3 regions of the Streptomyces sp. PTL18 genome follow, and region 2 is predicted to be linked to each of the others. Evidence: predicted binding sites of a transcription regulator. Region 2 holds the regulator's gene; each other region holds the start of a gene.
What was found. The regulator HrcA, encoded in region 2, represses chaperone genes, less so after heat shock. The targets are predictions, from matches to a motif close to TTNGCACTCNGNNNNNCNGAGTGCNAA.
Positions count from the first base shown of each region.

Region 1: a site for HrcA is predicted at 5,336-5,362, ahead of groL (chaperonin GroEL). Genes of this name have one in related genera too.
Region 3: a site for HrcA is predicted at 1,772-1,798, ahead of groES (co-chaperone GroES). Genes of this name have one in related genera too.

Region 1 is NZ_JCAJZO010000008.1:116,997-126,787, forward strand. Features, by position in the region: gene AC5WS8_RS17670 (alpha,alpha-trehalose-phosphate synthase (UDP-forming)) at 1-1,400, opposite strand, end outside; gene AC5WS8_RS17675 (glucosyl-3-phosphoglycerate synthase) at 1,506-2,450, opposite strand; SAM riboswitch class I at 2,644-2,800, shown strand; gene thrC (threonine synthase) at 2,819-4,099, shown strand; gene AC5WS8_RS17685 (MoaD/ThiS family protein) at 4,151-4,426, shown strand; gene AC5WS8_RS17690 (cold-shock protein) at 4,876-5,079, shown strand; gene groL (chaperonin GroEL) at 5,487-7,112, shown strand; gene AC5WS8_RS17700 (NADH:flavin oxidoreductase) at 7,316-8,440, shown strand; gene AC5WS8_RS17705 (carboxylesterase/lipase family protein) at 8,737-9,791, shown strand, end outside.
Region 2 is NZ_JCAJZO010000002.1:277,464-287,254, forward strand. Features, by position in the region: gene AC5WS8_RS05670 (VOC family protein) at 1-294, opposite strand, end outside; gene AC5WS8_RS05675 (16S rRNA (uracil(1498)-N(3))-methyltransferase) at 336-1,085, opposite strand; gene AC5WS8_RS05680 (nitronate monooxygenase) at 1,082-2,155, opposite strand; gene dnaJ (molecular chaperone DnaJ) at 2,511-3,647, opposite strand; gene hrcA (heat-inducible transcriptional repressor HrcA) at 3,648-4,667, opposite strand; gene AC5WS8_RS05695 (MBL fold metallo-hydrolase) at 4,865-5,608, shown strand; gene AC5WS8_RS05700 (DUF3097 domain-containing protein) at 5,663-6,478, shown strand; gene AC5WS8_RS05705 (Uma2 family endonuclease) at 6,499-6,957, opposite strand; gene hemW (radical SAM family heme chaperone HemW) at 6,970-8,202, opposite strand; gene AC5WS8_RS05715 (SpoIIE family protein phosphatase) at 8,244-9,791, opposite strand, start outside.
Region 3 is NZ_JCAJZO010000007.1:216,940-226,730, forward strand. Features, by position in the region: gene AC5WS8_RS16325 (THUMP-like domain-containing protein) at 1-438, opposite strand, end outside; gene AC5WS8_RS16330 (hypothetical protein) at 577-864, shown strand; gene AC5WS8_RS16335 (polysaccharide deacetylase family protein) at 861-1,673, shown strand; gene groES (co-chaperone GroES) at 1,945-2,253, shown strand; gene groL (chaperonin GroEL) at 2,370-3,995, shown strand; gene AC5WS8_RS16350 (ester cyclase) at 4,076-4,783, opposite strand; gene AC5WS8_RS16355 (SDR family NAD(P)-dependent oxidoreductase) at 4,861-5,634, opposite strand; gene AC5WS8_RS16360 (MOSC domain-containing protein) at 5,724-6,398, opposite strand; gene AC5WS8_RS16365 (LysR family transcriptional regulator) at 6,480-7,379, shown strand; gene AC5WS8_RS16370 (WhiB family transcriptional regulator) at 7,595-7,933, opposite strand; gene AC5WS8_RS16375 (response regulator transcription factor) at 8,314-8,925, shown strand; gene AC5WS8_RS16380 (sigma-70 family RNA polymerase sigma factor) at 9,219-9,791, shown strand, end outside.

The DNA of each region.
Region 1 (9,791 bases), on a different contig from region 2:
CACCGGGCGGGCGGAAGCGCCGTGGCCTGCGCGGCCAGCCGCTTGGCGCGCTCCGCCCGCTCGTCCGCCGGCATCGACAGCGCGGCGTGGAGCGCGGCCGCCGTGCCCCCGATGTCGTACGGGTTCACCGTCACCGCGTCGTCGCCCAGCTCCTCGTGCGCCCCGGCCTCCCGGGACAGCACCAGGGCGCAGCCCTCGTCGGAGAGGACCGGGACCTCCTTGGCGACCAGGTTCATGCCGTCCCGGATGGGGTTCACGAGGGCCACGTCGGCGAGCCGGTACGCGGCCAGGGAGCGCGCGAAGTCGTCCTTGACGTGCATCTCGACCGGTACCCAGCCCGGTGTCCCGTACCGCTCGTTGATCTCCGCGGCCACCCGCTGGACCTCCGCCGTGTAGTCCCGGTAGACGGCCAGGTCCTGCCGGGACGGGTAGGCGAACGCCACGTGCACCACCCGTTCGCACCACTCGGGGTGGGACTCCAGCAGCTCCTCGTACGCCAGCAGGCCCCGCACGATGTTCTTCGACAGCTCCGTGCGGTCCACCCGCACGATCGCCCTGCGCGGGCGGCCGTCGGGTGCCGTCCCGATCTGCTCCCGCAGGATCGCCATCCGCTCGTCCACGTCCGGCTGGTGCGCCCGCCTGCGCAGGAACTCGGCGTCCGCACCCAGACCGTGCACCCCGATCCGCGTGTCCCCGAGCCCGCCGACGAGCGCCTCGCAGCACGCGGTGAACGCGTCCGCCCAGCGCCGGGTGAGGAACGCCGCCCGGTCCGCGCCCAGAATGCCGCGCAGCACCTGCGCCGCGATGTCGTCGGGCAGCAGGCGGAAGTAGTCCGGCGGGGCCCACGGCGTGTGGGAGAAGTGGCCGATCCGCAGGTCGGGGCGGAGTTCGCGGAGCATGCCGGGGGCCAGAGCGAGGTGGTAGTCCTGGATCAGCACCGCCGCGCCCTCGGCCGCCTCCTGGGCGAGCGCCTCGGCGAACGCCCGGTTGTACGCCTCGTACGACGCCCACTGACGCCGGAACTCCCGGCCGAAGACCGGCTCCAGCGGCGTCTGGTAGAGCATGTGGTGCACGAACCACAGCACCGAGTTCGCGATGCCGTTGTACGCGTCCGCGTGCACGTCCGGCGCGATGTCGAGCATCCGGACCCGCCGGCCTCCGGTGTCGGCCGGATCCAGCGCGCCACCCGTGCGGCGTACGGCCTCGCGGTCGCCGTCGTCGAGGGCCGCACACACCCATACGGCGTCCGCGTCCGGGCCGATCGCCGACAGGCCCGACACCAGGCCGCCTCCGCCGCGCTTGGCGGTGAGCTGCCCGGACCCGTCCAGCGTGTACGAGACGGGGCCACGGTTGGAGGCGACGAGGATGCGGGCGCCGTGCGCGTGCTGCGTGGAAGCCATGCCACGAAACCTAGCCCGAGCGGAAAACGCTCAAACGTACGGTTCGGCCGTATGCGGAATGGTCTCCGCCACGTCCGGTCGCCCGGTCGCCCGGGCGAGCACGGTTCAGGCCGCTTTCCGTTCCGTGTACTCCGCGATCTGCGCCATCGGCGGCCTCTCCTCGGTGTCCACGGAGTACGTCCGGGGCTCGAAGCCGTCCGACCCGCGTTCGAACTGGGTGAGGGCCGGGCGGATCAGATGGCCGCGGGCCAGGCGGAGCTGGGCCGTGCGGTAGATCGCGGCGGCCATCCGGCCGAGCGCCTGACCGTCCTGGTGGCGGTGCTTGCGCACCCCCACGTCGACCTGGGCCAGCGCGTCCAGGCCCACCAGGTGCAGCGCGTCCACCAGCATGCCCAGCTCGACGCCGTACCCGACCGGGAAGGGGAGCCGTTCCAGCAGGGAGCGGCGGGCCGCGTACTCGCCGCCGAGCGGCTGGACGAATCCGGCGAGCTGCGGCCAGTGCATGTTGAGCAGCGGGCGCGCCATCAGTTCCGTGACCCGGCCGCCCTGCCCCGCCGCCCCCGCGAGCGGCCGGTCGTACATCGCCTTCACCAGGTCCACGCCCGGGTCGGTGAGCAGCGGGCCCACGATCCCGGTCACGAAGTCCGACGAGAACTCCTTCAGGTCCGCGTCGACGAAGCAGACGATGTCCCCGCCGGTGACGAGCAGGGAGCGCCACAGCACCTCGCCCTTGCCGGGCACGGCCGGAATGCGCGGCAGGATCGTGTCGCGGTGCACGACCCTCGCGCCGGCCGCGGCGGCGACCTGGGAGGTGCGGTCGGTGGAGCCGGAGTCGACGACGACGATCTCGTCGACCAGCGGGACCTGACGCACGAGGTCGTGGCGGATGACGGAGACGATCTCGCCGACCGTCTCCTCCTCGTTGAGCGCGGGCAGCACGACGCTGACCGAGGAGCCCGAGGCGCGCTTCGCGGCCATGATCTGGTGGAGCGGGCGGTCGGTGACGGACCAGGAGCGGGTGCTCAGCCAGCGCTCGACTTCTTCCAGCACGGTCAGCGGCTCCTCACGTTCCTACGGGGTGGGGGTGAGTCGGGGACGGTCGAACGGGTCTCTCTTGTGATCCGTCTCGCGGTTCGGACGACTATCTCAACTCTCCCGGCCGTCGGTTACAGTCTTGAACAACGCCGGTGACCATCGCATGTCGGGGCCCACCGCGGCCCGCGCCGGCGAAACAATCACATACAGCTCATCCAGAGGGGCAGAGGGACACGGCCCGATGAAGCCCCGGCAACCCTCCAGCCGGCTCTCGTAGATCACTGTTGATCGTCTCCGCGAGGCTCCCGGCTAGGGAAGGTGCCAATTCCGTCTCACGGCGAGGTGCGTCGTGGGGAAGATGAGGAGAAAGGGCCTCGCCTGACATGGCTGTGCAGACCGTTGCAAGCACCACCGACTCCGTGAACCTCGGACCCGCCGCGGGCCTGTCCTGCCGCGAGTGCGGCCACCGGGTGCCGCTCGGCCCGGTCTTCGCCTGCGAGGAGTGTTTCGGTCCCCTCGAGGTCGCCTACGACTTCTCCGGCTACGGCACCGAGGAACTGCGGAAGCGGATCGAGGCGGGCCCCGCGAACATCTGGCGCTACGCGCCGCTGCTGCCGGTCCCGGCGGACGTCGCCGACAAGCCGAACCTCAACCCTGGCTGGACCAAGCTCGTCAAGGCCGACAACCTGGCGCGCGAGCTGGGCGTCACCGGCGGGTTGTATGTGAAGGACGACTCCGGTAACCCGACGCACTCCTTCAAGGACCGCGTGGTCGCCCAGGCGCTGGAGGCAGCGCGCGCCTTCGGCTTCACCACCCTGTCCTGCTCCTCCACCGGCAACCTCGCGGGCGCGGTCGGCGCCGCGGCGGCCCGGGCCGGCTTCCGCTCCTGCGTGTTCATCCCGCACGACCTGGAGCAGGGCAAGGTCGTCATGGCCGCGGTCTACGGCGGCGAGCTCGTCGGCATCGAGGGCAACTACGACGACGTGAACCGCTTCTGCTCGGAGCTGATCGGCGACCCGGCCGGCGAGGGCTGGGGCTTCGTCAACGTCAACCTGCGGCCGTACTACGCGGAGGGTTCCAAGACCCTGGCGTACGAGATCGCCGAGCAGCTCGGCTGGGAGCTGCCGGACCAGATCGTGGTGCCGATCGCCTCCGGCTCGCAGCTGACGAAGATCGACAAGGGCCTGCAGGAGCTGATCCGGCTCGGGCTCGTCGAGGACAAGCCGTACAAGATCTTCGGCGCGCAGGCCGAGGGCTGCTCACCGGTGTCGGTGGCGTACAAGGCGGGCCACGACGTGGTGCGGCCGCAGAAGCCGAACACCATCGCCAAGTCGCTGGCGATCGGCAACCCGGCCGACGGCCCGTACGTCCTGGACATCGCGCGCCGCACGGGCGGTGCCGTGGAGGACGTGACGGACGAGCAGATCGTCGACGCCATCAAGCTGCTGGCGCGCACCGAGGGCATCTTCGCCGAGACGGCGGGCGGCGTGACCGTCGGCGTCACGCGCAAGCTGATCGAGAACGGCGTCCTCGACCCGGCGAAGACGACGGTCGTCCTCAACACGGGGGACGGTCTGAAGACGCTGGACGCGGTGGCCGGCACCGGTCCGACCGCGACGATCCGTCCCACCCTCGAGTCCTTCCGCGAGGCCGGTCTCGTCTGACCTCCTCACCGCCCCACCCGCCAGCCGCACCCCGACCGGAGGTCACCCCCTATGAGCGTCACCGTCCGCATCCCCACCATCCTGCGCACCTACACCGGCGGCCGGGCCGAGGTCGCCGCCGAGGGCGCGACCCTCGCCGAGGTCATCGAGGACCTGGAGAAGAACCACACCGGCATCGCCGCCCGGGTGCTGGACGACCAGGGCAAGCTGCGCCGCTTCGTCAACGTGTACGTGAACGACGACGACGTCCGCTTCGAGCAGGGTCTCCAGACCGCCACACCGGACGGCGCGGGCGTCTCCATCATCCCCGCGGTGGCGGGCGGCTGACGGTCGTTCGGACGCACCGTCATTACCCTCGGTAACGTGCGTCACTCCCCGTTCATCGAATTGCCCTCTCCGTGAGAGAAACGGAGGGGGCAATTCTGCATGGTTGAGCGCGGTACAGTTGGGGAACACGCTCCCGGTCTTCCCCTCCGGGGCCGCGATCGGATGCCGCGCACCCGACGAGAAACAGCCAAAGTGTGCAGGGCTTTTGCGCCATTCGTTCCCTTTGCCGGGCCCGACTTGCCCTGAAATCGGGTGAATTCTCGGCACATTCCCGACCGGTCGCACCCCGAATTCTCGTCCGATTGACCTGTTGCAGAGGGCAGTTGGACAGATACATTCAGCCGCGGTCGACGCGTTCCGGCGCACGCCCCCAACCGTTGGGGGGTGAGGTCTGACCCGGATCCGCGAAGTGTGGATCCGTGCAAGGGCCAGTAATAGGGGAGTTAGGCATGGCTCAGGGCACCGTCAAGTGGTTCAACGCGGAGAAGGGGTACGGCTTCATCGCGGTCGACGGTGGTGCGGACGTCTTCGTCCACTACAGCGCGATCCAGATGGACGGCTACCGCACCCTGGAAGAGGGCCAGCGGGTCGAGTTCGAGATCTCGCAGGGTCAGAAGGGCCCGCAGGCGGACATGGTCCGCGTGACCGCCTGATACAACGCGCCGACGACTGCACTGTCCGACGTGTCGAGGGGCCCGCATCCCGTCCGGGATGCGGGCCCCTCGGTCTGTCCGGGACCTGCTCGGGCACCGCTCCGGGACGGGCGCCGGCAGGGGGCGCACCGCGGCGTTCACCTCCTCCTCTCCTCGGGGCCGCCCGCGCCCGCCCGTCACCCGACCACCACCCCTCGACGAGCCCGCTTCGCGGGAGCGCCTTGCACTCGGACGGTGCGAGTGCTAATCATTGGCGTTAGCACTCTGAAGGTGAGAGTGACAACAGAAGGACCGGGTCGGTGAGGCCGCGGACCGGGTGGGGCAAGGAACCTCCGGCCGGGGCCGTCCGTCGCGGGCGCGGGCGCGGTCCGAAGTAATCACCCCCAGTCCTGGAGGGACCACTTCACATGGCCAAGATCATCGCGTTCGACGAGGAGGCGCGGCGCGGCCTCGAGCGCGGCATGAACCAGCTCGCGGACGCCGTCAAGGTGACCCTCGGCCCCAAGGGCCGCAACGTCGTCCTCGAGAAGAAGTGGGGCGCCCCCACGATCACCAACGACGGTGTCTCCATCGCCAAGGAGATCGAGCTCGAGGACCCGTACGAGAAGATCGGCGCCGAGCTGGTCAAGGAAGTCGCCAAGAAGACGGACGACGTCGCCGGCGACGGTACGACCACCGCGACCGTGCTCGCCCAGGCGCTGGTCCGCGAGGGCCTGCGCAACGTGGCCGCCGGTGCCAACCCGATGGCCCTGAAGCGCGGTATCGAGAAGGCCGTCGAGGCCGTCTCCGCCTCGCTGCTCGAGCAGGCCAAGGACGTCGAGACCAAGGAGCAGATCGCCTCCACGGCCTCCATCTCCGCCGCCGACACCCAGATCGGCGAGCTGATCGCCGAGGCCATGGACAAGGTCGGCAAGGAAGGCGTCATCACCGTCGAGGAGTCGCAGACCTTCGGTCTGGAGCTGGAGCTCACCGAGGGCATGCGCTTCGACAAGGGCTACATCTCGGCGTACTTCGCCACCGACATGGAGCGTATGGAGGCCGTCCTCGACGACCCGTACATCCTGATCGCCAACTCCAAGATCTCCTCGGTCAAGGACCTGCTCCCGCTGCTGGAGAAGGTCATGCAGTCGGGCAAGCCGCTGCTGATCATCGCCGAGGACGTCGAGGGCGAGGCCCTGTCGACCCTGGTCGTCAACAAGATCCGCGGCACCTTCAAGTCCGTCGCCGTCAAGGCCCCGGGCTTCGGCGACCGCCGCAAGGCCATGCTCGGCGACATCGCCATCCTCACGGGCGGCGAGGTCATCTCCGAGGAGGTCGGCCTCAAGCTGGAGAACGCGACCCTGGACCTCCTGGGCCGCGCCCGCAAGGTCGTCATCACCAAGGACGAGACCACCATCGTCGACGGTGCCGGCTCCGCCGACCAGGTCTCCGGCCGCGTCAACCAGATCCGCGCCGAGATCGAGAACAGCGACTCCGACTACGACCGCGAGAAGCTGCAGGAGCGCCTGGCGAAGCTCGCTGGCGGCGTGGCCGTCATCAAGGCCGGTGCCGCGACCGAGGTGGAGCTCAAGGAGCGCAAGCACCGCATCGAGGACGCCGTCCGCAACGCGAAGGCGGCCGTCGAGGAGGGCATCGTCGCCGGTGGTGGCGTGGCCCTGGTCCAGGCGGCGCAGAACTCCTTCGAGAAGCTGGAGCTCGAGGGCGACGAGGCCGTCGGCGCCGAGATCGTCCGCAAGGCTCTGACCGCCCCGCTGACCCAGATCGCCGTCAACGCCGGCCTCGAGGGCGGCGTCGTGGTGGAGAAGGTCCGCAACCTCACCCCGGGCCACGGCCTGAACGCCGCGACCGGCGAGTACGTGGACATGATCGCCCAGGGCATCATCGACCCGGCGAAGGTGACCCGTTCCGCGCTGCAGAACGCCGCCTCCATCGCCGCGCTGTTCCTCACCACCGAGGCCGTCATCGCCGACAAGCCGGAGAAGGCCGCCGCGCCTGCCGGTGGCGGCATGCCGGGCGGTGACATGGACTTCTGATCCGGCCGGATCAGCCTGTCCTCTCCGAGGGCGGCACCCCCTGTCCGTGACAGGGGGTGCCGCCCTCGGGCGTGTCCGGGATCACAGAGTCCGGCCACCGGGCCGGGAATGTGGGTCACCGCACGGGCGGTTGCTTCAGTAGCTGCAAAAATGCGCACGCACATACCGAGCGGTCAACACCGTCACCCACGAGGAGCCCCCACATGACCGTCACGACGCCCGCCTCCCGCGCGGCCCAGCTGCTGTCCCGCCCGATCGCGCTCAACGGCCTCACCGTTCCGAACCGGATCGTGATGGCGCCGATGACCCGTATGTTCTCCCCGGGCGGCGTCCCCGGTGAGGACGTGCGCTCGTACTACGCCCGTCGCGCCGCCGCCGGAGTCGGGCTCATCGTCACCGAGGGTACCTACGTGGGCCACGAGTCGGCCGGTCAGAGCGACCGCGTACCGCGGTTCCACGGCGAGGAGCAGCTGGCGGGCTGGGCGAAGGTCGCCGACGCGGTGCACGCGGCGGGCGGCAGGATCGTGCCGCAGCTGTGGCACATCGGCATGGTCCGCAAGCAGGGCGAGCCCCCCTTCTCGGACGCCCCCGCCGTCGGCCCCTCGGGCCTCGTCACCGCGGGCGCCGAGCCCACCGGCAAGGCGATGACCCAGCAGGACCTGGACGACGTCGTCGCCGCGTTCGCCCAGGCCGCCGCGGACGCCGAGCGCATCGGCTTCGACGGCGTGGAGATCCACGGCGCCCACGGCTACCTCGTCGACCAGTTCCTGTGGGAGGGCACCAACCGGCGCACCGACGCCTACGGCGGCGACCCGGTGGCCCGCACCACATTCGCCGCGGAGATCGTCGCCGCCGTCCGCGAGACGGTGTCCCCCGGCTTCCCGGTCCTGTTCCGCTACTCGCAGTGGAAGCAGCAGGACTACACCGCCCGTCTCGCCGAGACCCCCGAGGAGCTGGAGGCCATCCTCACCCCGCTCGCGGCGGCGGGCGTGGACGCCTTCCACGCCTCCACGCGCCGCTACTGGCTCCCCGAGTTCGAGGGCTCGGACCTCAACCTCGCGGGCTGGACGAAGAAGCTCACCGGCAAGCCGGCCATCACGGTCGGTTCGGTGGGCCTGGACGGCGACTTCATCCACGCGTTCCAGGGCGAGGGCGCCCCGGTCAAGAGCCTCGACAACCTCCTGGACCGCCTGGAGGCGGAGGAGTTCGACCTGGTGGCGGTGGGCCGGGCCCTGCTCCAGGACCCGGAGTGGGCGCGGAAGGTCCTCGAGGGCCGCTTCGACGACCTGACCTCGTACGACGCGGCGGCGGTGAAGACCCTGCACTGACGCGGACGCCCGGCCGGCCGTCCACAGCCCCGCGCTCTTCCGAAGGGCGCGGGGCTGTGTGGTGTGCGGCGGCGGGGCGCCCTTCGGTCCGGTCCCCCGGTACGGACGCCCGCGCCCGACGGCCCGGCCGAGGCCCGTGGAGGCCCGACGAGGCCAGGGCGTAGAGTCCAACTGATCGTCAGGCCCGGCGGTCGCCGTCCCGCTCAGGCGGGCGGCGGCCGCCGGGCCGCCCACGCACCATGCTCCACGGGCACCTGGACGAAGGGCCCGTCCCGGCAACCAGTGAGGGGTCACAGATGACGAAAGCCGAGACCCGCAGGCCGACCGCCGACGAGGAGCCCGGGCCCGTGGTGCGCACCACGGCCGGTGCGGTGCGCGGACGCCGGGAGGACGGCCTCGCGGTGTTCCGCGGCATACCGTTCGCCGAGCCGCCGGTGGGGGAGGCCCGCTTCCAGGCGCCGCGCCCGGCACGGACCTGGGAGGGCGTACGGGAGGCGTACGCGTTCGGGCCGCCGCCCCCGCAGGAGATCGGCCTCCAGGGCCGTACCGGCTTCCTGGGCAGGAGCCCGGGCGACGACTGGCTGACGGTGAACGTCTGGACGCCCGACCCGGATCCGGCCGCCCGCCGCCCCGTGATGGTGTGGATCCACGGTGGCGCCTACAAGCTCGGCCACGCGGGCAGCCCCGGCTACGACGCCCGGCACCTCGCCCGCGACGGCGACCTCGTCGTCGTCACCTTCAACTACCGCGTGGGCATCGAGGGCTTCACCCGCATCGAAGGGGCCCCCGCCAACCGCGGCCTGCTGGACCAGCTCGCGGCCCTGGAGTGGGTGCGCGACAACATCGAGACCTTCGGCGGCGACCCGCAGCAGGTCACCGTCTTCGGCGAGTCGGCGGGCGCCGGCTCGATCGCCGCGCTGCTGGCCATGCCCCGCGCGGCCGGGCTGTTCCGGCGGGCGATCGCCCAGAGCGTGCCGGGCACGTACTTCTCCGACGAACTGGCCCGCGACCTCGCGACCGCCCTCGCCGCCGAGGCGGGCCTGCGTCCCACGGCCGCCGCGCTGTCGGCCGTGGACCCGCGCCGGCTCACCGACGCGGGCCAGGCGTTGAGCGCGAAGATGCTCCAGTACCAGGACCGCTGGGGGCAGGTCGCGCCCACGGTGACCCCCTTCTCGCCGGTCGTGGACGGGGAGGTGCTGCCCACCACCCCCTGGCGGGCGCTGGCGGACGGCGCCGGCCGGGACGTCGAGCTGATCACCGGGCACAACCGGGAGGAGTACCGGCTCTTCCTGGTCCTCGGCGGCATGCTCGGCCGGGTCACCGACGAACAGGTCACGGGAGCCCTGCGCCT
Region 2 (9,791 bases):
GTGCAGCAGGATGGCGCCGCGGGAGCTGATCCCGTCGCAGTACGCGTCCAGGTCGTCCACGCGCAGCACCACCAGCGAGCGGTGGCCCGTGGCCTCGTCCCCCAGTTCGCCGAGGACCTGGGCCATCATCCTCCGGTCCTGCAGGGCGATGCCCGCGGATCCGGTGGCAGGGCTGAACTTCTCGTACGGCCCGTCCACCGCGCCCGACTGCGGCTTGAGGCCGAGGACATCGGCGTAGAAGCGGTAGCAGGCGGCGAAGTCCGACACCAGCAGCCGTACCTGGGCGAGTTCCATGCTGTTCCCCCGTGGCTCGATGAATCCGTTGGATCCGTGCGTCAGGACCAGCGGCCCGTGCGGCCGAGCAGCAGCGCGGCCGCCGCGGTGCCGGCGGTCGATGTACGAAGGACACTACGACCGAGGACGTAGGCCTTCGCGCCCGCTTCCCGGAACAACGTCAGCTCCTCGGCCGAGATGCCCCCTTCGGGTCCGACGACGAGCACGATCTCGCCGTCGGCGGGGAGTTCGGCGGTGGCGAGCGGCTCACTGCCGTACTCGAAGTCCGAGTGCAGGACGGCGGCGAGGTCCGCTCCGGCGAGAAGTGCGGCAACCTGTCTGGTGGTCGCCGCGTCCGCGACCTCCGGGAAGCGCACCCGCCGCGACTGCTTTCCGGCCTCGCGGGCGGTGGCCCGCCACTTGCCGAGCGCCTTCAGCCCGCGGTCGCCCTTCCACTGGGTGATGCACCGGGAGGCCTGCCAGGGGACGATCGCGTCGACACCGACCTCGGTCATGGTCTCCACGGCCAGTTCACCGCGGTCGCCCTTGGGCAGGGCCTGCACCACGGTGATACGGGGCGACTCGACGGGCTCCTCGTGGACGGACGCCAGATCCATGATGACGAGACGGTCCTTGCCCTCGGCGGCCTTCACCACCCCCTCGGTCCACCGTCCGCGCCCGTCGGTGAGGACGACGTGCTCGCCGGGCCGCAGCCGCTTCACCGAGACCGCGTGCCGGCCCTCGGGCCCGTCGAGCACGAACTCCGGGCCGATGACGTCGAGTCGGTCGACGACGAAGACGGGAGCGGTCATCGCCCCGCACCTCCCGTCGACAACGCCGTCGTGGCTTCCCGAAGCTCCGTGACCAGCACCTCCACCAGCCGGCCGGCGGGCAGGTCCCGCGCCAGGCGGTGGCCCTGGCCCGCCCACAGCGCCATGCCCTGGGCGTCACCGGCCTTGGCGGCCGCCTTGCGCACCGGGGAGGTCAGGTGGTGGATCTCGGGGTACGCGGCGGGCGCGTAGGGGCCGTGCTCGCGCATGAACCGGTTGACCAGACCGCGGGCCGGACGCCCGGAGAACGCCCGGGTCAGCTCGGTGCGGACGAAGTGGGGATCGGTCAGCGCCTGCTTGTGCACGGGGTGGGCACCGGACTCGGGCGTGGCGAGGAACGCGGTGCCGAGCTGCGCGGCGCTCGCCCCCGCGGCGAGGACGGCGGCGATCTGGCTGCCGCGCATGATGCCCCCGGCGGCGACGATCGGGATGCCCACGGTCTCGCGGACCTGGGTGAGGAGCGACAGCAGCCCGATACCGGCGCCGTCGCTCTCGTGGCTGTCCCGGTGGGTGCCCTGGTGGCCTCCCGCCTCGACGCCCTGCACGATCACCGCGTCCGCGCCCGCCTCCTGCACGGCGAGAGCCTCCTCGGCGGTGGTCGCGGTGACCAGGGTGAGGGTGCCGAGGCGGCGCAGGGAATCCAGGACGTCCGGGGCCGGGACGCCGAAGTGGAAGGAGACCACCGGGACCGGGTCGTCGAGGAGGACGGCGAGTTTGGCGTCGTAGCCGTCGTCACGGCCGCTGTCGCGGTCACCGAGCTCGGTCCTGTACCAGGTGGCCTCACCGGCGAGCTGGTTGGCGTAGACCTCGACGGCGGCCGGGTCGGCATGGTCCGGCTGCGGCATGAAGACGTTCACGCCGAACGGGCGGTGGGTCAGCCCGCGAAGCTGCTTGATCTCCTGGTACATCCCGTCGGCGGTCTTGTACCCGGCCGCGAGGAACCCCAGGCCACCGGCCTCGGACACGGCGGCGGCGAGCTGCGGCCCGGAGGCGCCGCCGGCCATGGGGGCCTGCACGATCGGGTGCGGGAGGAGATCGGTCAGGGAGGGCATGACGGCATGTTGTCACGTCTTTCGAACGAGTCGGAATCCGACCTTCTGTGGCATACGCCGGTGGAACAACCAGCCCCTCCGGGACCCGTGCTCGAAGAGCTCGGGCGATTCCGAGGACGAGGACGGGGCCGCCCGCTCCGAAGCGGGGTCCGGGGCGGCAGTCCCCAGGGGCGACGGCACCGAGGCCGGGTACCGCTCCACCTCCGGGTGGCCAAGGCCGCTCCGCCCCCGGGTGGCCAAGGACGCGGCGCCCGTGGAACGCGTCCTTCAGCCGCGAGAACAACCCCCGCCGCCCCGGCCGACCGTGCCTGCCCGGGGGCCAACCCGCGGACCTCCGGCCCACCCGGCCCCGGCGTCAGCGCCCGTTGAACGCGTCCTTCAGCCGCGAGAACAACCCCTGCTGCCCCGGCTGGAACTGCCCCTGCGGTCGCTCCTCGCCGCGCAGCTTCGCCAGCTCGCGCAGCAGTCGCTCCTGCTCCGGGTCCAGCTTGGAGGGCGTCTGGACCTCGACGTGGACGATCAGGTCGCCCCGGCCACCGCCGCGCAGATGGGTGACGCCGCGGTTGTGCAGCGGGATCGACTGCCCGGACTGCGTACCGGGCCGGATGTCGACCTCCTCCAGGCCGTCCAGCGTCTCCAGCGGCACCTTCGTGCCGAGGGCCGCCGCCGTCATCGGGATGGTGACCGTGCAGTGCAGGTCGTCGCCGCGGCGCTGGAAGGTCGGGTGCGGCAGCTCGTGGATCTCGACGTACAGATCGCCGGCCGGACCGCCGCCGGGGCCGACCTCGCCCTCGCCCGCGAGCTGGATCCGCGTGCCGTTGTCGACACCGGCCGGGATCTTGACGGTGAGCGTCCGGCGCGAGCGCACGCGCCCGTCACCCGCGCACTCCGGACACGGGTTCGGGACGATCGTGCCGAAACCCTGGCACTGCGGGCACGGCCGGGAGGTCATGACCTGGCCCAGGAAGGACCGCGTGACCTGCGAGACCTCGCCCCGGCCACGGCACATGTCACACGTCTGCGCCGAGGTGCCGGGCGCGGCGCCCTCGCCGTTGCAGGTGTTGCAGACGACGGCCGTGTCGACCTGGATGTCCTTCGTCGTGCCGAAGGCCGCCTCGTCCAGCTCGACCTCGAGCCGGATCATGGCGTCCTGGCCCCGGCGGGTGCGCGAGCGCGGCCCGCGCTGCGACGCCGTGCCGAAGAAGGCGTCCATGATGTCGGAGAAGTTCCCGAAGCCGCCCGCGCCGAAGCCGCCCGCACCGGCACCGCCCGACTGGGACAGCGGGTCGCCGCCGAGGTCGTAGACCTGCTTCTTCTGCGGGTCCGAGAGCACCTCGTACGCGGCGTTGATCTCCTTGAACCGCTCCTGCGTCTTCGGATCGGGGTTGACGTCCGGGTGCAGCTCGCGAGCGAGCCGGCGGAACGCCTTCTTGATCTCCTCCTGCGACGCGTCGCGGCGCACGCCGAGTACGGCGTAGTAGTCCGTGGCCACTTACGACTCCGCCAGGATCTGTCCGACGTACCGTGCCACCGCTCGTACCGCTCCCATCGTTCCCGGGTAATCCATGCGGGTCGGTCCGACCACGCCGAGTTTCGCTACTGCCTCGCCGCCCGAACCGTAGCCCACGGAGACGATGGACGTGGAGTTGAGTCCTTCGTACGCGTTCTCATGACCGATACGCACCCGCATGGCCGGATCCTTCGCCTCGCCCAGCAGTTTCAGAAGCACGACCTGCTCCTCCAGCGCCTCCAGGACGGGGCGGATGGTGAGAGGGAAGTCATGCGCGAAGCGGGTGAGGTTGGCGGTGCCGCCGATCATCAGCCGCTCCTCGGTCTCCTCCACCAGCGTCTCCAGCAGCGTGGAGAGCACCGTCGAGACCGTGCTGCGGTCCTCCGGCTCCTCGAACGCCTCGGGGAGATCCTGCACGAGCTGCGGGACGTCCGCGAAGCGGCGGCCGGCGACCCGGCTGTTGAGCCGTGCGCGCAGGTCCGCGAGCGACGTCTCGCCGAACGGCGCCGGGCAGTCGATCATGCGCTGCTCGACCCGTCCGGTGTCCGTGATCAGCACGAGCATCACACGCGCCGGCGCCATCGCCAGCAGCTCCACGTGGCGCACGGTCGAACGCGTCAGCGACGGGTACTGCACCACGGCGACCTGCCGGGTGAGCTGGGCGAGGAGCCGTACCGTGCGCGCCACCACGTCGTCGAGGTCGACGGCACCCTCCAGGAAGTTCTGGATGGCGCGGCGCTCGGGCGGACTCATCGGCTTCACGGCCGCGAGCTTGTCCACGAAGAGGCGGTAGCCCTTGTCCGTGGGGATGCGTCCTGCGCTGGTGTGCGGCTGGGCGATGTACCCCTCCTCCTCCAGCGCGGCCATGTCGTTGCGGACGGTGGCCGGGGAGACGCCGAGGTTGTGCCGCTCGGTGAGGGCCTTGGAACCCACCGGCTCTTCGGTGCCCACGTAGTCCTGGACGATGGCGCGCAGCACCTCGAGCCTGCGTTCACTGAGCATCGCGCACACCTCCAGCGGTCATGTCCCCTTGGCGCTTCCCCTGGCACTCTGCGCTTGTGAGTGCCAGCATTCCCCGGCCCAGTGTACGGCTGTCGGGTACACACCCGGCAAGGGCGGGCGCCGGTGCCGTGCCCGGGTGTACCACCTGTACCGGCCTGTCCCCTGCCGCTTCGGGCGCCTGCGGATAGCGTCGCCGTATGACGGTGTTGTGGGAAGAGCCGGGGTGGGAGGCGCTCGGGGCGCGTGTGGGGCGGACCAGGCTTCCGGTCTGGGACTGCACGGCCGGGCTGGTGGTGGGCGACGACGCGGCGCTGCTGGTGGACGCCGGATCGAGCCTGGCGGAGGGTGCACGGCTGCGCGACGCGGCGGAGCGGCTGCTCGAGCCGCTCGGCTCGGACCGGCGTGTGACGCATCTCGCGCTGACCCACCCCCATTTCGACCATGTCTTCGGGGCGGCGGCGTTCGCGGGCGCGGAGGTGTTCGGGGCGGTCGGCATCGACGGGGTGTTCGCCCACGGGCGGGGCGCACTGCTCGCCGACGCGGTGCGCAACGGCTTGGACCCGGCGGACGCGGCGGCGGCCGCGGATCTGCTGGTCCGCCCGCGCCACCAGGTCTCGGGCGAGTGGACGCTGGACCTGGGCGGGGTGCAGGTGCTGCTGGCGAACGTGGGCCCGGGCCACACCGCCCACGACCTGGTGGTGTTCGTCCCCGGGAACCCCGGTTTCCCGGAAGTGGTCTTCTGCGGGGACCTGGTGGAGGAGTCCGGCGAACCGCAGGCGGGCCCGGACGCGATCCCCTCGCACTGGCCGGCGGCCCTGGACCGGCTGCTGGAGCTGGGCGGCGAGGACGCGGTGTACGTGCCGGGGCACGGGGCGGTGGTGGACGCGGGGTTCGTACGGGCCCAGCGGGACGAGTTGGCGGCCCGTTTCGGCGTGTCGTAGCGACTCCCGGCGTGTCGTGGGACCTCGCGAACACCTTCTCCTATCGTCATCCGAATGCGCCAGTACTCTCCGGACCTGACCCCGCCGTGGAAGAAGCCGAAGCCCGTGCCGGAGGTCCCGGCGGACCCCGGTCTGGTGGTGGAGGAGCCGCGCACGGGGTTCTGCGGGGCGGTGATCGGCTGCGAGGCCGGCACGGTGACGCTGGAGGACCGCTTCGGCAAGCACCGGGTGTTCCCGTTGGAGCCGGGGGGCTTCCTGCTGGAGGGCCGGACGGTGACCCTGGTGCGTCCTGCCGGGCAGGCGCCGGTGCGCCCCACGCGCACGGCGTCGGGCTCGGTCGCCGTCCCGGGAGCGCGCGCGAGGGTGGCCCGCGCCGGCCGCATCTATGTGGAGGGCCGCCACGACGCGGAGCTGGTCGAGAAGGTGTGGGGCGACGACCTGCGCATCGAGGGCGTGGTGGTGGAGTACCTGGAGGGCGTGGACGACCTGCCGTCGATCGTGGAGTCCTTCTCCCCGGGCCCGGACGCGCGGCTGGGCGTGCTGGTGGACCACTTGGTGCCCGGTACCAAGGAGTGGCGGATCGCGGAGTCGGTGACGAGTGAGCACGCGTTGGTGGTCGGGCACCCGTACATCGACATCTGGGAGGCCGTGAAGCCGGCCTCCCTGGGGATCGCGGGATGGCCGAAGGTCCCACGTGGGCAGGACTGGAAGACAGGGGTGTGCCGGGCACTGGGGTGGCCGTCGGACAACACCGGCGCGGTGTGGCAGGCAATCCTGAAGCGGGTGCAGTCCTACAAGGACCTGGAGCCGGAGTTGCTGGGGCGGGTGGAGGAGCTGATCGACTTCGTTACGGACGGCGGCGGGGTTTGACGCCGGGGAACGTCCCGGACTCAACCGGTGTCCAGTTCGAGGCCGAGATCCTCCGGCAGCGGCGCTCCGAACTCGGTGATCTCCTGCCGCCGGTAGTCGACGCCGTCTCCCTTTCCCACGGGCTTCGTCAGCAGGACGCACCGCGCCGTGATCGGATCCACGATGAGGTGGACAGGCACCCTGCCGGCGGCGTGGACCGACCGCTTGATTGCGCGGTCCCGCTGGACACTGGTTTCGGCGACGGTCTCGACGACCATGGTGACCGGGCTGCACGGCATCGGGCGGCCCGGGCCGGGCAGGGCATCGCGCGCCACGACCACCGGATCCGGTACGGGCTCGCCGGCCTCGTCCACGATGTCGACGTCCTGCGTCCGGAGGATATGCCGGCGATCCAGTGGAATCTCGCGGCAGCCTGTGAACCAGGTGGTTGGGGACCGAACCTCCGTTCCGTTGGCATACACCCGTCCGTCGGCACACACCCACCGGAGTGATCAGTCCACCAGGTCCCGCACCACCGCATCCGCCAGCAGCCGCCCCCGCAGCGTGAGAACGGCCCGCCCCTGCTCGTACGGCCCTGCCTCCAGCAGCCCCTCCCCCAGCGCCCGGCGCGAAGCCGACAGCCCCTCTTCCCGCAGCAGCGCCAGCGGCACCCCCTCCCGAAGCCGCAGCTCCAGCAGGATGCGCTCCACCCGGCGGTCCTCCTCCGACAGGACCTCCCGGCCCGCGCCCGGGGAACGGCCCTCCGCCAGCGCCGCCGCGTACGCCCCCGGATGCTTCACGTTCCACCAGCGCACGCCCCCCACGTGGCTGTGTGCCCCCGGGCCCGCGCCCCACCAGTCCGCGCCCCGCCAGTACAGCTCGTTGTGCAGGCAGCGACCGGAGGTCGACGTGGCCCAGTTGGAGACCTCGTACCAGTCGTAGCCCGCCGACCCCAGCACCTCGTCAGCGATCAGATAGCGATCCGCGTGCACGTCGTCGTCCGTCATCGGGATCTCCCCCCGGCGGATGCGACGGGCGAGCCGTGTGCCCTCCTCCACGATCAGCGCGTACGCCGAGATGTGGTCCGGGGCCGCCTCCAGCGCCGCCTCCAGGGAGGCCCGCCAGTCGTCGTCCGACTCCCCCGGTGTGCCGTAGATCAGGTCCAGGTTCACGTGCTCGAAGCCCGCCGCCCGCGCCTCGGCCACGCACGCCTCGGGGCGGCCCGGGGTGTGGGTGCGGTCGAGGATCTTCAGGACGTGCGGACGGGCGCTCTGCATGCCGAAGGAGATCCGGGTGAAGCCACCCTCCCGGAGGGTGGCCAGATACGCCGGACCGACCGACTCCGGATTCGCCTCGGTCGTCACCTCCGCGTCGTCCGCGAGGCCGAACTCGTCGCGGATCGCCCCCAGCATCCGTACGAGGTCCTCCGCGGCCAGCAGCGTCGGCGTGCCGCCCCCGACGAACACCGTGCGCACCTCGCGCGGGTCGTCGCCCAGTACCTTGCGGGCCAGCCCGACCTCGTCGATCAGGGTGGACGCGTAGTTGTCCCGGGAGGCCAGGACTCCTCCGGTGCCCCGCAGCTCCGTCGCCGTGTAGGTGTTGAAGTCGCAGTAGCCGCAGCGCGTCGCGCAGTACGGCACGTGGAGGTAGAACCCGAGGGGGCGCTCGGCGGCCCCGGTGAGCGCGTGCGCGGGCAGTGCGCCGTCGTCGGGGACCGGATCGCCGTCGGGGAGTGCGGAAGGCATGTCCCCCATTGTCCCGTACGGCCGGAACTACTCGATCCGGCTCATTCCGCTTGCAGTACCAGCAGCGCCAGGTCGTCCTCCGGGGGCTTCCCGTCGAACTCGTGCACAAGCGTCCTGATCCGCTCGGCGACCAGCTCCGCGTTCATCCCGGCGCAGCCGGCCAGTGCCGCCGCGAGCCCGTCGCCGTCGTCGAACTGGCGCGACCCGCTGCGCCGCTCGGTCACCCCGTCGGTGACGCACAGCAGCGTGTCCCCGGAGCGCAGGTCGAAGGTCTCGCACGTGTACGTCTCGTCCTCGACGACCCCGAGCAGCGTCTGCGGCCGGGCCACGGCCCGTACGCCGCCGTCCGGGCCGAGCAGCAGCGGCAGTGGATGCCCGGCCGAGGCGAGCGTACAGCGCACCCCGCCGTCGAAGGGGACGAGTTCACCGTAGAGGAGGGAGAGGAAGCGGGCGTGGGGGCCGTCGTCGACGACCGGTGTCGGCGTGCCCGCCGCGACCAGCGCCCGGGCCGCCGCGTCGGAGGCCTCCGTGGCGTCGTCGAGCAGGAGCTGGTTGAGGCGGTCCAGGACGTCCGGAACGTCGTAGCCCTCGCGGGCCAGCAGCCGCAGCCAGGGCCGGGCGAGCCCGATCACGACCGCGGCCTCCGGCCCCTTGCCCTGGACGTCGCCGAGCGCGAAGCACCACCGTCCGTGGCCGGCGGGGAAGATGTCGTAGAAGTCACCACTCGGTCCGCCCTTGTCGCACGGCTCGTACACGAGTGCGCTGCTCACCCCGGGGATCTCGGCGACCGCGCCCGGCAGCAGCCCGCGCTGCAGCACCCGGCTGATGGTGGCCTGGCGCGCGTACTGCCGGGCCGCCCCGATGGCCAGTGCCACCCGGCGGCTGAGGTCCTCGACGAGTCCGGTGACCTCGTCGGGGAAGCGCAGGAGCCCGGCCCGCCCGATGACGAGCGTGCCGAGCGGCCGCCCGCCGGCGATCAGCCGGTAGGCGAGCGCCGCTCCGGTCGCGCCCCGCGGGCCGAGGGCCTCGCCGGGCCAGGGCACGGGCACCGCCCGGGACCGCACCGACTCCGGCAGTCGGGGCGGGTCCTTCTCCAGGGCCCGGCGCAGTTCCTCGATGCGGTTCTCACTGCCGTGCCAGACGCGGGCGAGCCGTGGCCCGGCGGCGACGGACGCAGACGGCCCGTGCCAGCCGGTCGCCTCGTCCTCCAGCCACACCGCGCACCACTCGGCGAGCCGGGGCACGATCAGCTGCCCCGTGAGGGCGGCGACCAGGTCCTCGTCGAGCTGCCCGGCGAGCAGGTCGGACGCCTCGGCCAGGAAGGACAGCGCACCGCGGCCCCGCCACTCCCCCTCGTGCAGGCCGCGCCCGGGCTCGGCGAAGGCGGCGAGTTCGGGCCCGAGTATCTCGGCGGGACTCAGCCCGCGTCCCAGGGCACTGTCCCCGGCGTACGTCTCGATCCCGGCCTCGACGTCCAGGGCGCCGTGCAGGGGAACCAGCGCCCAGACGGTCTTGGTGCCGGTGCGGTAGATGATTCCCCAGGCCGTGGAGAGGGAGGAGACGAGGCGCAGCCCCCGGCCGTACTCCGG
Region 3 (9,791 bases), on a different contig from region 2:
GCCGGAGAGGCCCAGCGCGTCGGCGTTCGCGCGCGCCACGGCCGCCGTCAGCGGGTCGCGGTCCACGGCCAGGACGCGGATGCCGGCCCGGGCGAGGGCGATCGCGTCGCCGCCCACGCCGCAGCACAGGTCGGCGACGGAGGCCACCCCGAGCGCCAGGAAGCGCTCGGCGCGGTGGGCGGCGACCGTGGCCCTGGTGGACTGCTCGACGCCGTTCGGGGTGAAGAACATCCGTTGCGCGTCCTGTGCGCCGAACTTCGCCGCCGCCCGCTCGCGCAGCCGTGCCTGCGCGAGGGCCGCCGAGACCAGCTCGGCGGGGTGCTCGCGGCGCAGCCGGGTGGCGACGGCCAGTTCCCGCGCCGGGTCGGTGCCGCGCACCTCGTCCAGGAGGGCGCGGCCCTCGGGAGTGAGCAGGGAGGCGAAGGAGAGGTCGTTCACCCGGTCATTGTCGGCCAGCCGGTGGACGGCGTGCGCCGGATCGCGGTGTCGGCCCGCCGTGGACGCCGGGGACTGGAAGGATCCGGCACCATGCGACTCGTAGGACAAGATGACAAAGAGTGCGCAAACTGCCCCACTGTGCGTGCGTCGCGCTTGACGGGTCCTGGGCCGACGGTCGCGGCCCGCGCGGTTCTCGCCGTCCTGACCACCACCGCCCTCGCCGTCGGGTGCGCCGGCAGCGAAGGGGCTCCCGGCACGCCCGGCCCGCCGGAGCCCCGCAGGCCTCCGGTGGCGCGCGCACTCGACAAGCACGCCACCGAATTGCGCGCCGCGTACACCCGGCGCGTGGTCGCCGCCAGGCGCTGGGGACTCGGGAAGCCGACCGGCGAGGGGCGCGCGGCGGCGCGCCCGGAGGACCACCTGTGAGGGCACGGTGGCTGCGCACCCTGCTGGCGGGGGTCCTGGCCGCCGCGGTCCTGGCCGGGGCGACCGGCTGCGCCCAGTCGGTCGACCCCATCGAACGGCTGGGCAAGAAGGCGGCGCAGAGGGTGCGCAGATCGTACGGGCCGCACGAGGGGGCGTACCGCCGCTGGGGGCTCACCGCCCCGCTCGTGCCCGCGCCCTGGCCGCCCCGCCCCCTGCCGCGGTACGTGGACCCGGAGGACGAGGGGCTCCCGGAGGTCCTCGACCGTGTCCCCACCCACGACAAGGTCGTCTTCCTCACCTACGACGAGGGCGCCGAGCGGGATGCCCGGTTCGTCGAGATGGTCCGTGACCTGCGGCTGCCCATCAGCGTGTTCCTCACGGAGGGTGCCGACGGCCCCGGGTACGCGCGCACCGCGCGGCTGCGGGCGGCGGGGGCGACCATCCAGAACCGCACCCTGGGCCACGCCGGACTGCGCGGCCGTCCCTACGCGGAGCAGCGTGCCCAGATCTGCGCCGGGCGGGACCGTCTGCCCTCCCGCCTGGCCCGGCGCCCCCTGCTGCTGCGCCCGCCCTACGGCAGATACGACCGCACGACCCTGCGGGCCGCGGCGGACTGCGGTGTCACGGCCCTGATCCTGTGGCGCCCGACGCACGCCTACGGACGATCCGAGGCCCTCCACCCGGGCGACATCCTCCGCCCTCACGAACCGGGCCGCCCCCTGACCTCCCTGGCCACGGAGACGACCCGCCTGCTGCGCCGCCTGCAGTCGAGAGGCTTCGCGGTGGCCCGTCTGGAGGACTACCTCTGACCGGGCGTGCCGGACGGTGGTCCCGGGGGCGTCGCCCCCACCCCCGGGTGAACACCACCCCCGGGCAACCCGGCTCGGCACGGCGCGCGCCGCCGGCATTGGCACTCCGCTTGACCGAGTGCTAATCGCGGTCATAGTCTCGGCTCTGGCACTCGGCAGATGAGAGTGCCAACACAGCGACGGGCAGGTCCGGCACCCGCGACGACGGATCGACCTGGTCGCCACCTCAGACAGTTAACCCCGTGAGATCTCCGAAGGGGGAGGTCGGATCGTGACGACCGCCAGCTCCAAGGTTGCCATCAAGCCGCTCGAGGACCGCATCGTGGTCCAGCCGCTCGACGCCGAGCAGACCACGGCCTCTGGCCTGGTCATTCCGGACACCGCCAAGGAGAAGCCCCAGGAGGGCGTCGTCCTGGCCGTGGGCCCGGGCCGCTTCGAGGACGGCAACCGTCTTCCGCTCGACGTCAAGGTCGGCGACGTCGTGCTCTACAGCAAGTACGGCGGCACCGAGGTGAAGTACAACAACGAGGAGTACCTCGTTCTCTCGGCCCGCGACGTGCTCGCGATCATCGAGAAGTAAGTCACCTCAGCATTCCTGCTGTGAGCTGCGCCCCTGGCCCCCGCGACCGATAAGAGAAGCCGGGCGCCCGGGGCGCGGTTTCGTTCATCCAGATTTCCGAGAGGGCTCCCGCTGCCATGGCGAAGATCCTGAAGTTCGACGAGGACGCCCGTCGCGCCCTCGAGCGCGGCGTCAACAAGCTGGCCGACACGGTCAAGGTGACCATCGGTCCCAAGGGCCGCAACGTGGTCATCGACAAGAAGTTCGGCGCCCCGACCATCACCAACGACGGCGTCACCATCGCCCGTGAGGTGGAGATCGAGGACCCGTACGAGAACCTCGGCGCCCAGCTGGTCAAGGAGGTGGCGACCAAGACCAACGACATCGCGGGTGACGGCACCACCACCGCCACCGTGCTCGCCCAGGCGCTGGTTCGCGAGGGCCTGAGGAACGTCGCCGCGGGTGCCTCCCCGGCCGCCTTGAAGAAGGGCATCGACGCCGCCGTGAAGGCCGTCTCCGACGACCTGCTGGCCACCGCCCGCCCGATCGACGAGAAGTCCGACATCGCCGCGGTCGCCGCGCTGTCCGCCCAGGACCAGCAGGTCGGCGAGCTGATCGCCGAGGCGATGGACAAGGTCGGCAAGGACGGTGTCATCACCGTCGAGGAGTCCAACACCTTCGGTCTGGAGCTGGACTTCACCGAGGGCATGGCCTTCGACAAGGGCTACCTGTCGCCGTACTTCGTGACGGACCAGGAGCGTATGGAGGCCGTCCTCGACGACCCGTACATCCTCATCAACCAGGGCAAGATCTCCGCCATCGCGGAACTGCTGCCGCTGCTGGAGAAGGTCATCCAGGCCGGCTCCTCCAAGCCGCTGCTGATCATCGCCGAGGACCTCGAGGGCGAGGCCCTGTCCACCCTGGTCGTCAACAAGATCCGCGGCACCTTCAACGCGGTCGCCGTCAAGGCCCCCGGCTTCGGTGACCGCCGCAAGGCGATGCTGCAGGACATGGCGGTCCTCACCGGCGCCACGGTCGTCTCCGAGGAGGTCGGTCTCAAGCTCGACCAGGTCGGCCTGGACGTGCTGGGCTCCGCCCGCCGCGTCACCGTCACCAAGGACGACACCACGATCGTCGACGGCGCCGGCAAGTCCGAGGACGTCGCGGGCCGCGTCGCCCAGATCAAGGCCGAGATCGAGACCACGGACTCCGACTGGGACCGCGAGAAGCTCCAGGAGCGCCTCGCGAAGCTGGCCGGCGGCGTGTGCGTGATCAAGGTCGGCGCCGCCACCGAGGTGGAGCTGAAGGAGAAGAAGCACCGCCTGGAGGACGCCATCTCCGCGACCCGCGCCGCGGTCGAGGAGGGCATCGTCTCCGGTGGTGGCTCCGCCCTCGTCCACGCCTCCAAGGTGCTGGCCGACGGCCTCGGCAAGGAGGGCGACGAGGCCACCGGTGTCGCCATCGTGCGCCGCGCGGTCGTCGAGCCGCTGCGCTGGATCGCCGAGAACGCGGGCCTCGAGGGCTACGTCATCGCCCACAAGGTCGCCGAGCTCGACAAGGGCAGCGGCTACAACGCCGCCACCGGCGAGTACGGCGACCTGATCAAGGCCGGCGTCATCGACCCGGTCAAGGTCACCCGCTCCGCCCTGGAGAACGCCGCCTCCATCGCCTCCCTGCTTCTGACGACCGAGACCCTGGTCGTCGAGAAGAAGGAAGAGGAGGAGCCCGCCGCGGCCGGCCACGGCCACGGCCACGCCCACTGACGTACTGCTGCGTCGCCGAGGGCCCGGTACCCCCTGGAAAGCACCGAGGGGGTGCCGGGCCTTCGCCCTGTTCCGGCGTCCTACCGCTCCAGCTCGTCCAGGACACCCAGCTGCTCCATCAGCCCCAGCTGGTCGTGCTGCCACCAGGTCTCGGTGATCTTTGCGTCCTCCCCGAAGCGGAAGAGGGTCATACCGGTCATGGTGACCTTCCTGCCGGTGGGCGGGATGCCCAGGAACTCGCCCTTGTGCGTGGCGTCCCACCTCCACCGCGCGCACACCCGGTCGCCCTGCTCGATCAGGTCGTCGATCGTGAAGGCGAAGTCGAAGGCGTCGCGCCACATCCGGTACTCGCGCCGGATGGCGTCCAGGCCGATGGTGTCCTGCGGATTGACGGGGTCGTGGCTGTGGCAGCCCTCCGCCATCAGGTCGTTGAGCGGTGGCAGTTCCCCCGCCGTCGCCAGCGTGTCGAACAGGCGCCGTACCGCATCCGTGTACAACTGTTCGTCCCGCACCACCTCCAGGTCGACGAAGGTGGGCATCTCGTCGCACAGGGCGACCATCTCGCGGAAGACCTGGTCGGTCTCCGGGAGGTTGGAGTTCCGCATCGCCTCCTCGTAGGAGGGGAACTCCACGATCTCGATGAAGTGCGAGGTGTCGGACCGGTCCCTGCAGATCACGTCGTGGGTCGCCGTCCGCCTGCCCCTGGTCTTCTCGACCCATCGGTCCATGATCCGGTTCATCTCGTCGAACCGGCTGGTCTTGCAGTCGATGAGCTGCACGAATGTCATGACGCCGCCTCCGGCCCCCCTGGGTCCTGACGCAGATACGCCCCATTTTCCCACCCGAGGGGCGGCGTCACCTCGTGCTACTGCGGCCCGTACTTGCGCCCCGTCCGCGAGCTGATCCCGCCCAGCAGCGCGCGGGGGGTCACCTTGGCCACCCCCATCAGCACCTTGTACCGCGGGTCCGGGATCGACAGCGTCTTGCCGCGGGCCAGGTCGGCGAGCGCGGCGGCGACCAGTTTGTCCGCGTCCAGCCACATCCAGTTCGGGATGCTGTCCGTGCCCATCCCGGCCCGCTGGTGGAACTCGGTGCGCACGAACCCCGGGCACAGCGCCATCAGCCGTACGCCCGACCCGGCCAGGTCCTTCGCCGCGCCCTGCGTGAACTGCACGACCCACGCCTTCGACGCCCCGTACGTACCGCGCGGCACGAACGCCGCGACCGAGGCCACGTTGACGATGCCGCCGCGACCGCGCTTCCGCATCGCCCCCGCCGCCGCGCTCGTCAGCCGCAGCACGGCCTCGCAGTGCACCTTGAGCATCCGCAGCTCGTCGGCCATCGACACGTCGAGGTACCGGCCCTTGTTTCCGAAGCCCGCGTTGTTCACGAGCAGGTCGACCGGGTTCCTCAGATCGGACAGGCGCGTGGCGACCGCCTCGATGCCCTCGTCGGTGGCCAGGTCCGACGTCAGTACCTCCGCCTCGATGCCGTGCCGGTCGTGCAGCTCGGTCGCCTGTTCCCGCAGCCGCTTGGTGTCGCGCGCCACCAGGACGAGGTCATGGCCGTCGGCGGCCAGCCGCCGTGCGAACGCGGCGCCGATGCCCGCGGTCGATCCCGTAATCAGAGCCGTTGTCATGGGCCAACGATAGTGACCCGGAGTCGGCGGGTCCGCCTGACGGACGGGGCATTTCACCGGCTCCGGCAGCAACGTTCGTCTGCTCCGGGCTACTTCCGGGACGCGTACTTGTGCGCGTACTCCCGTGCCGCCGCCACGCTCTCCGGGTGCAGCGCGTCGCCCGCCGCCAACAGGCTCGGCAGCAGGTTCCGTTCCGTGGTCGTCGCCCGGAACTGCAGCGCGACGGTGACGTCGTGGTCGGGCCGGTGCACCACCGTGACGGGGTCGCCGACCCGAATCTCACCCGGCTCGATCACCCGCAGATAGGCGCCCGGCGCCCCCCGGCGCGTGAACCGCTTCACCCAGCCGCGCTCGCCGAGGTGCTCCTGGAAGGTACGGCACGGAATCCGCCCGCAGGTCACCTCCAGCACCAGCTCCGCCCCGATCCGCCAGCGCTCGCCGATCCGGGCGCCGGACACGTCGAGCCCTTCCGTGGTGAGGTTCTCGCCGAACGAGCCGCTCGGCAGCGACCGGCCCAGCTCGCGCTCCCAGCCGTCGAGGTCCTCGCGGGCGAACGCGTACACCGCCTGGTCGTCACCGCCGTGGTGCCGCAGGTCGCACACCGCGTCCCCGGCCAGCCCGCTCGCGCCGGCGCCCTTCGGGCCGGGCGCGGTGACCCGCACGGGCCCCTCCACCGGCCGTTTGTCGATGCCGGTCAGGCCCTCCGGCTGGTCGGTGTACTCGACGGCCACGGGGCGGCCCACGTTCAGGGACAGAAGCTTCATGCCCGCACGGTAGGGGACCGGCGGTCAAAGCGTCGACGCCTTATTGGCCGGTCCTTCCAAGGTTCCCTTATGCTCACCCGCGTGATCGAGGCTCGACATCTCCGTGTGCTGCGCGCCGTGGCCGCCACCGGCTCCTTCTCGGCGGCGGGGCGCGAGCTGGGTTGTACCCAGCCCGCCGTCAGCCAGCAGATGAAGGCCCTGGAGACGTCCGTCGGCACGCCGGTGCTGGTCCGCAGCGGCCGCGAGATGCGCCTGACGCAGGCGGGCGAGGCGCTGGTGCGGCACGCGGCGGGCATCCTGGCCGGGCTCACCGCCGCCGAGGAGGAGGTCGCCGCCATCGCGGGCCTGAGGGCCGGCCGCGTCCGCCTCGTCTCCTTCCCGAGCGGCAGCTCCACGCTGGTCCCCACCGCACTCGCCGCCCTGCGCGCCGCGCACCCGGGCACCCGCGTCTCCCTGGAGGAGGCCGAGCCGCCCCAGTCCGTGCAGAAGCTGCGTGCCGGTGACTGCGACATCGCGCTCGCCTTCCGCTACGAGGGCGCGGAGGCGGGCGTCGAGGAGTGGGACGACCTGGTCGTGCGCCACCTGCTCACCGACCGGCTCGTCGGGCTCGTGCCCGAGGGCCACCGGTTGGCGCGCGCCGAGTCGGTCGCCATCGGCGAACTGGCGGGGGAGCCGTGGATCGCGGGCTGTCCACGCTGCCGGGGGCAGCTCGTGCAGGTGTGCGAAAGTGCCGGCTTCACACCGCGCATCGACTTCGCGACGGACGACCATCCGGCGGTGGTGGGCCTGGTCGGTGCCGGCCTCGGAGTGGCCGTTCTGCCCCAGCTCGCGGTCGAGTCCGTACGTCCGCGCGGAGTGCGCCCGGTCGCGTTGGAACCGACGGTACGGCGGGAGATCGTCGCCCTCACGCTGCCGGACCTGGCCCAGGTGCCGGCGGTGGCGGCGACCCTGGGGGAACTGGCGCGGGCGGCCCTGCGCTAGCGAGGTACCCGAAGAGTGCGGTGATGGTTCGGCGCTCGTGCGCCCGGGGGCGGTGACAGCCCCGGCCATGTCCCCCCTGAACGGCCCGACCCCGTGACATCGCCCCCTCACGGGCGGAACATGCCCCCTGTGCCCCCTGAAACAGCCCCCTCGGGGCGGTGGAGCGCCCCCAAACCCGGGCACACACGCGTGCCCGTGACTGAAAAAACGTTCCTTCAGCTGTTCGAGGCCGCGTGGTCGTGGCTCCCACCGGTCGTCGAGGCCGGTACCAGCCGGTTCCGCGCCCGCCCCATGAGCTCTTCACGCTCGTCCTCGGTCAGCCCTCCCCACACCCCGTACGGCTCGCGCACGGCCAGGGCATGGGCTGCGCACTCGGCGCGGACGGGGCACCTCATGCAGACCTCTTTGGCCGAGTTCTCGCGAGCGCTCCGCGCCGCCCCGCGTTCGCCCTCGGGATGGAAGAAGAGCGAACTGTCGACCCCACGGCAGGCCGCATGGAGCTGCCAGTCCCACAGATCCGCGTTCGGACCGGGAAGGCGGGAGAAATCTGCCATTGCGTGTCCCCTTGTTGCCGTTCTGGGCGGATATGTGTTGTCAACCGTACATCGACGATCTTATGAGATGAAAATATGACTCATTGCGAATCTAGCCCCAGACACCAGCTAACGGGAAGAAAAGCGGCTAAATGGGGCATAGGTGGTGATGAAAGTGGGGGGTTACGCTGCGCGTGTCTGCACCGTGTCCGCGCCCTCACGTACAGTGCCGAAGATGGCTTGCTGCACCGTAACTCTTTCGAGTGACCATCGTTGAGAGTGCGGAGGCGGTTGAAACAACAAGCGCTCGGGCAGGCGTCCGAGGGCGTCGACCGCACAGGTGACGATTTCGTACCAGCCTGGAGGCTCAAGGTGACGCGCATCAGCTGCGGAGGGCGGTCATGACATCCGTCCTCGTCTGCGACGACTCCCCGCTTGCCCGAGAGGCGCTCCGCCGCGCGGTGGCGACCGTGCCCGGCGTCGAGCGCGTGACGACGGCGGCCAACGGCGAGGAAGTCCTCCGCCGCTGGGGGGCCGACCGCTCGGACCTGATTCTGATGGACGTACGCATGCCCGGACTGGGCGGCGTCGAGACCGTACGGCGGCTGCTGTCCGCCGACCCCGGTGCGCGCATCATCATGCTCACCGTCGCGGAGGACCTGGACGGGGTGGCGCTCGCGGTCGCCGCCGGCGCGCGCGGCTACCTCCACAAGGACGCCTCGCGTGCGGAGTTGCGAGCGACCGTCACACAGGCCCTCGCCGACCCGACCTGGCGGCTCGCGCCGAGGCGGCTGCGCTCGGCCGAGATGGGTGCCGCGCCCACGCTCACCGCACGCGAGATCCAGGTGCTGGAGGGCATGAGCCACGGCCGTTCCAACGCGGAGATCGGCCGGGAGCTGTTCCTCTCCGAGGACACCGTGAAGACCCACGCCCGGCGTCTGTTCAAGAAGCTCGGCGCGTCCGACCGCGCACACGCGGTGGCGCTCGGCTTCCGGTGGGGCCTGGTCCGCTAAGTGGATCACCGCGGGGGTGCGCAGATCCCCGCCTGCCGCAGGGCGGGCGGGGCACGGCGACCTCGGGGAAGCCCCTCCCTCGAGCCGCCTGGCGGAGAGGCCCGCCGGATGCCCGCTGCTCGTTTCGTCGCGGATGCCGCATCCTTGAGGGTGTGGAGTTCCTCGGGGACGAGTCGATCGAGCGGGAGGGGAGGGCGCAGGAGATGAGTTCCGGCGCACCTGCTCATAACGCTTCGGTGCACAACTACGGACGCGGTGCCACGGACCGTACGACGCCGAGGCACCATGGACCGATGCGCGACGACGAGACGACGGTGATCGGTGCGCTCGTCCATCGTGCCGTCGACGGCGACGAGCAGGCGACCCACGACCTGCTCGCCCGCGTCCACCCTCTGGCCCTGCGCTACTGCCGTACGCGACTGTCCCGGCTGCCCGGCGACGCCCGGCACTTCGTCGAGGACCTGGCCCAGGAGGTCTGCGTCGCGGTCCTCCTCGCCCTGCCGCGCTACAAGGACACCGGGCGCCCCTTCGAGGCGTTCGTCTTCGCCATCGCCGCACACAAGGTCGCGGACCTGCAGCGTGCGGCGATGCGTCATCCCGGGTCGACGGCGGTCCCTTCGGACGAGATGCCCGAACGCCCGGACGACTCCCTGGGCCCCGAGGAGCGCGCCCTGCTCAGCAGCGACGCCGAGTGGGCCAAGAAACTCCTCGCCAACCTCCCCGAGAACCAGCGTGAGCTGCTCCTGCTCCGCATCGCGGTGGGCTTGACGGCCGAGGAGACGGGTCAGATGTTGGGAATGTCACCGGGAGCGGTGAGGGTGGCGCAACACCGGGCGCTGAGCCGGTTGCGGGCACTGGCCGAGCAG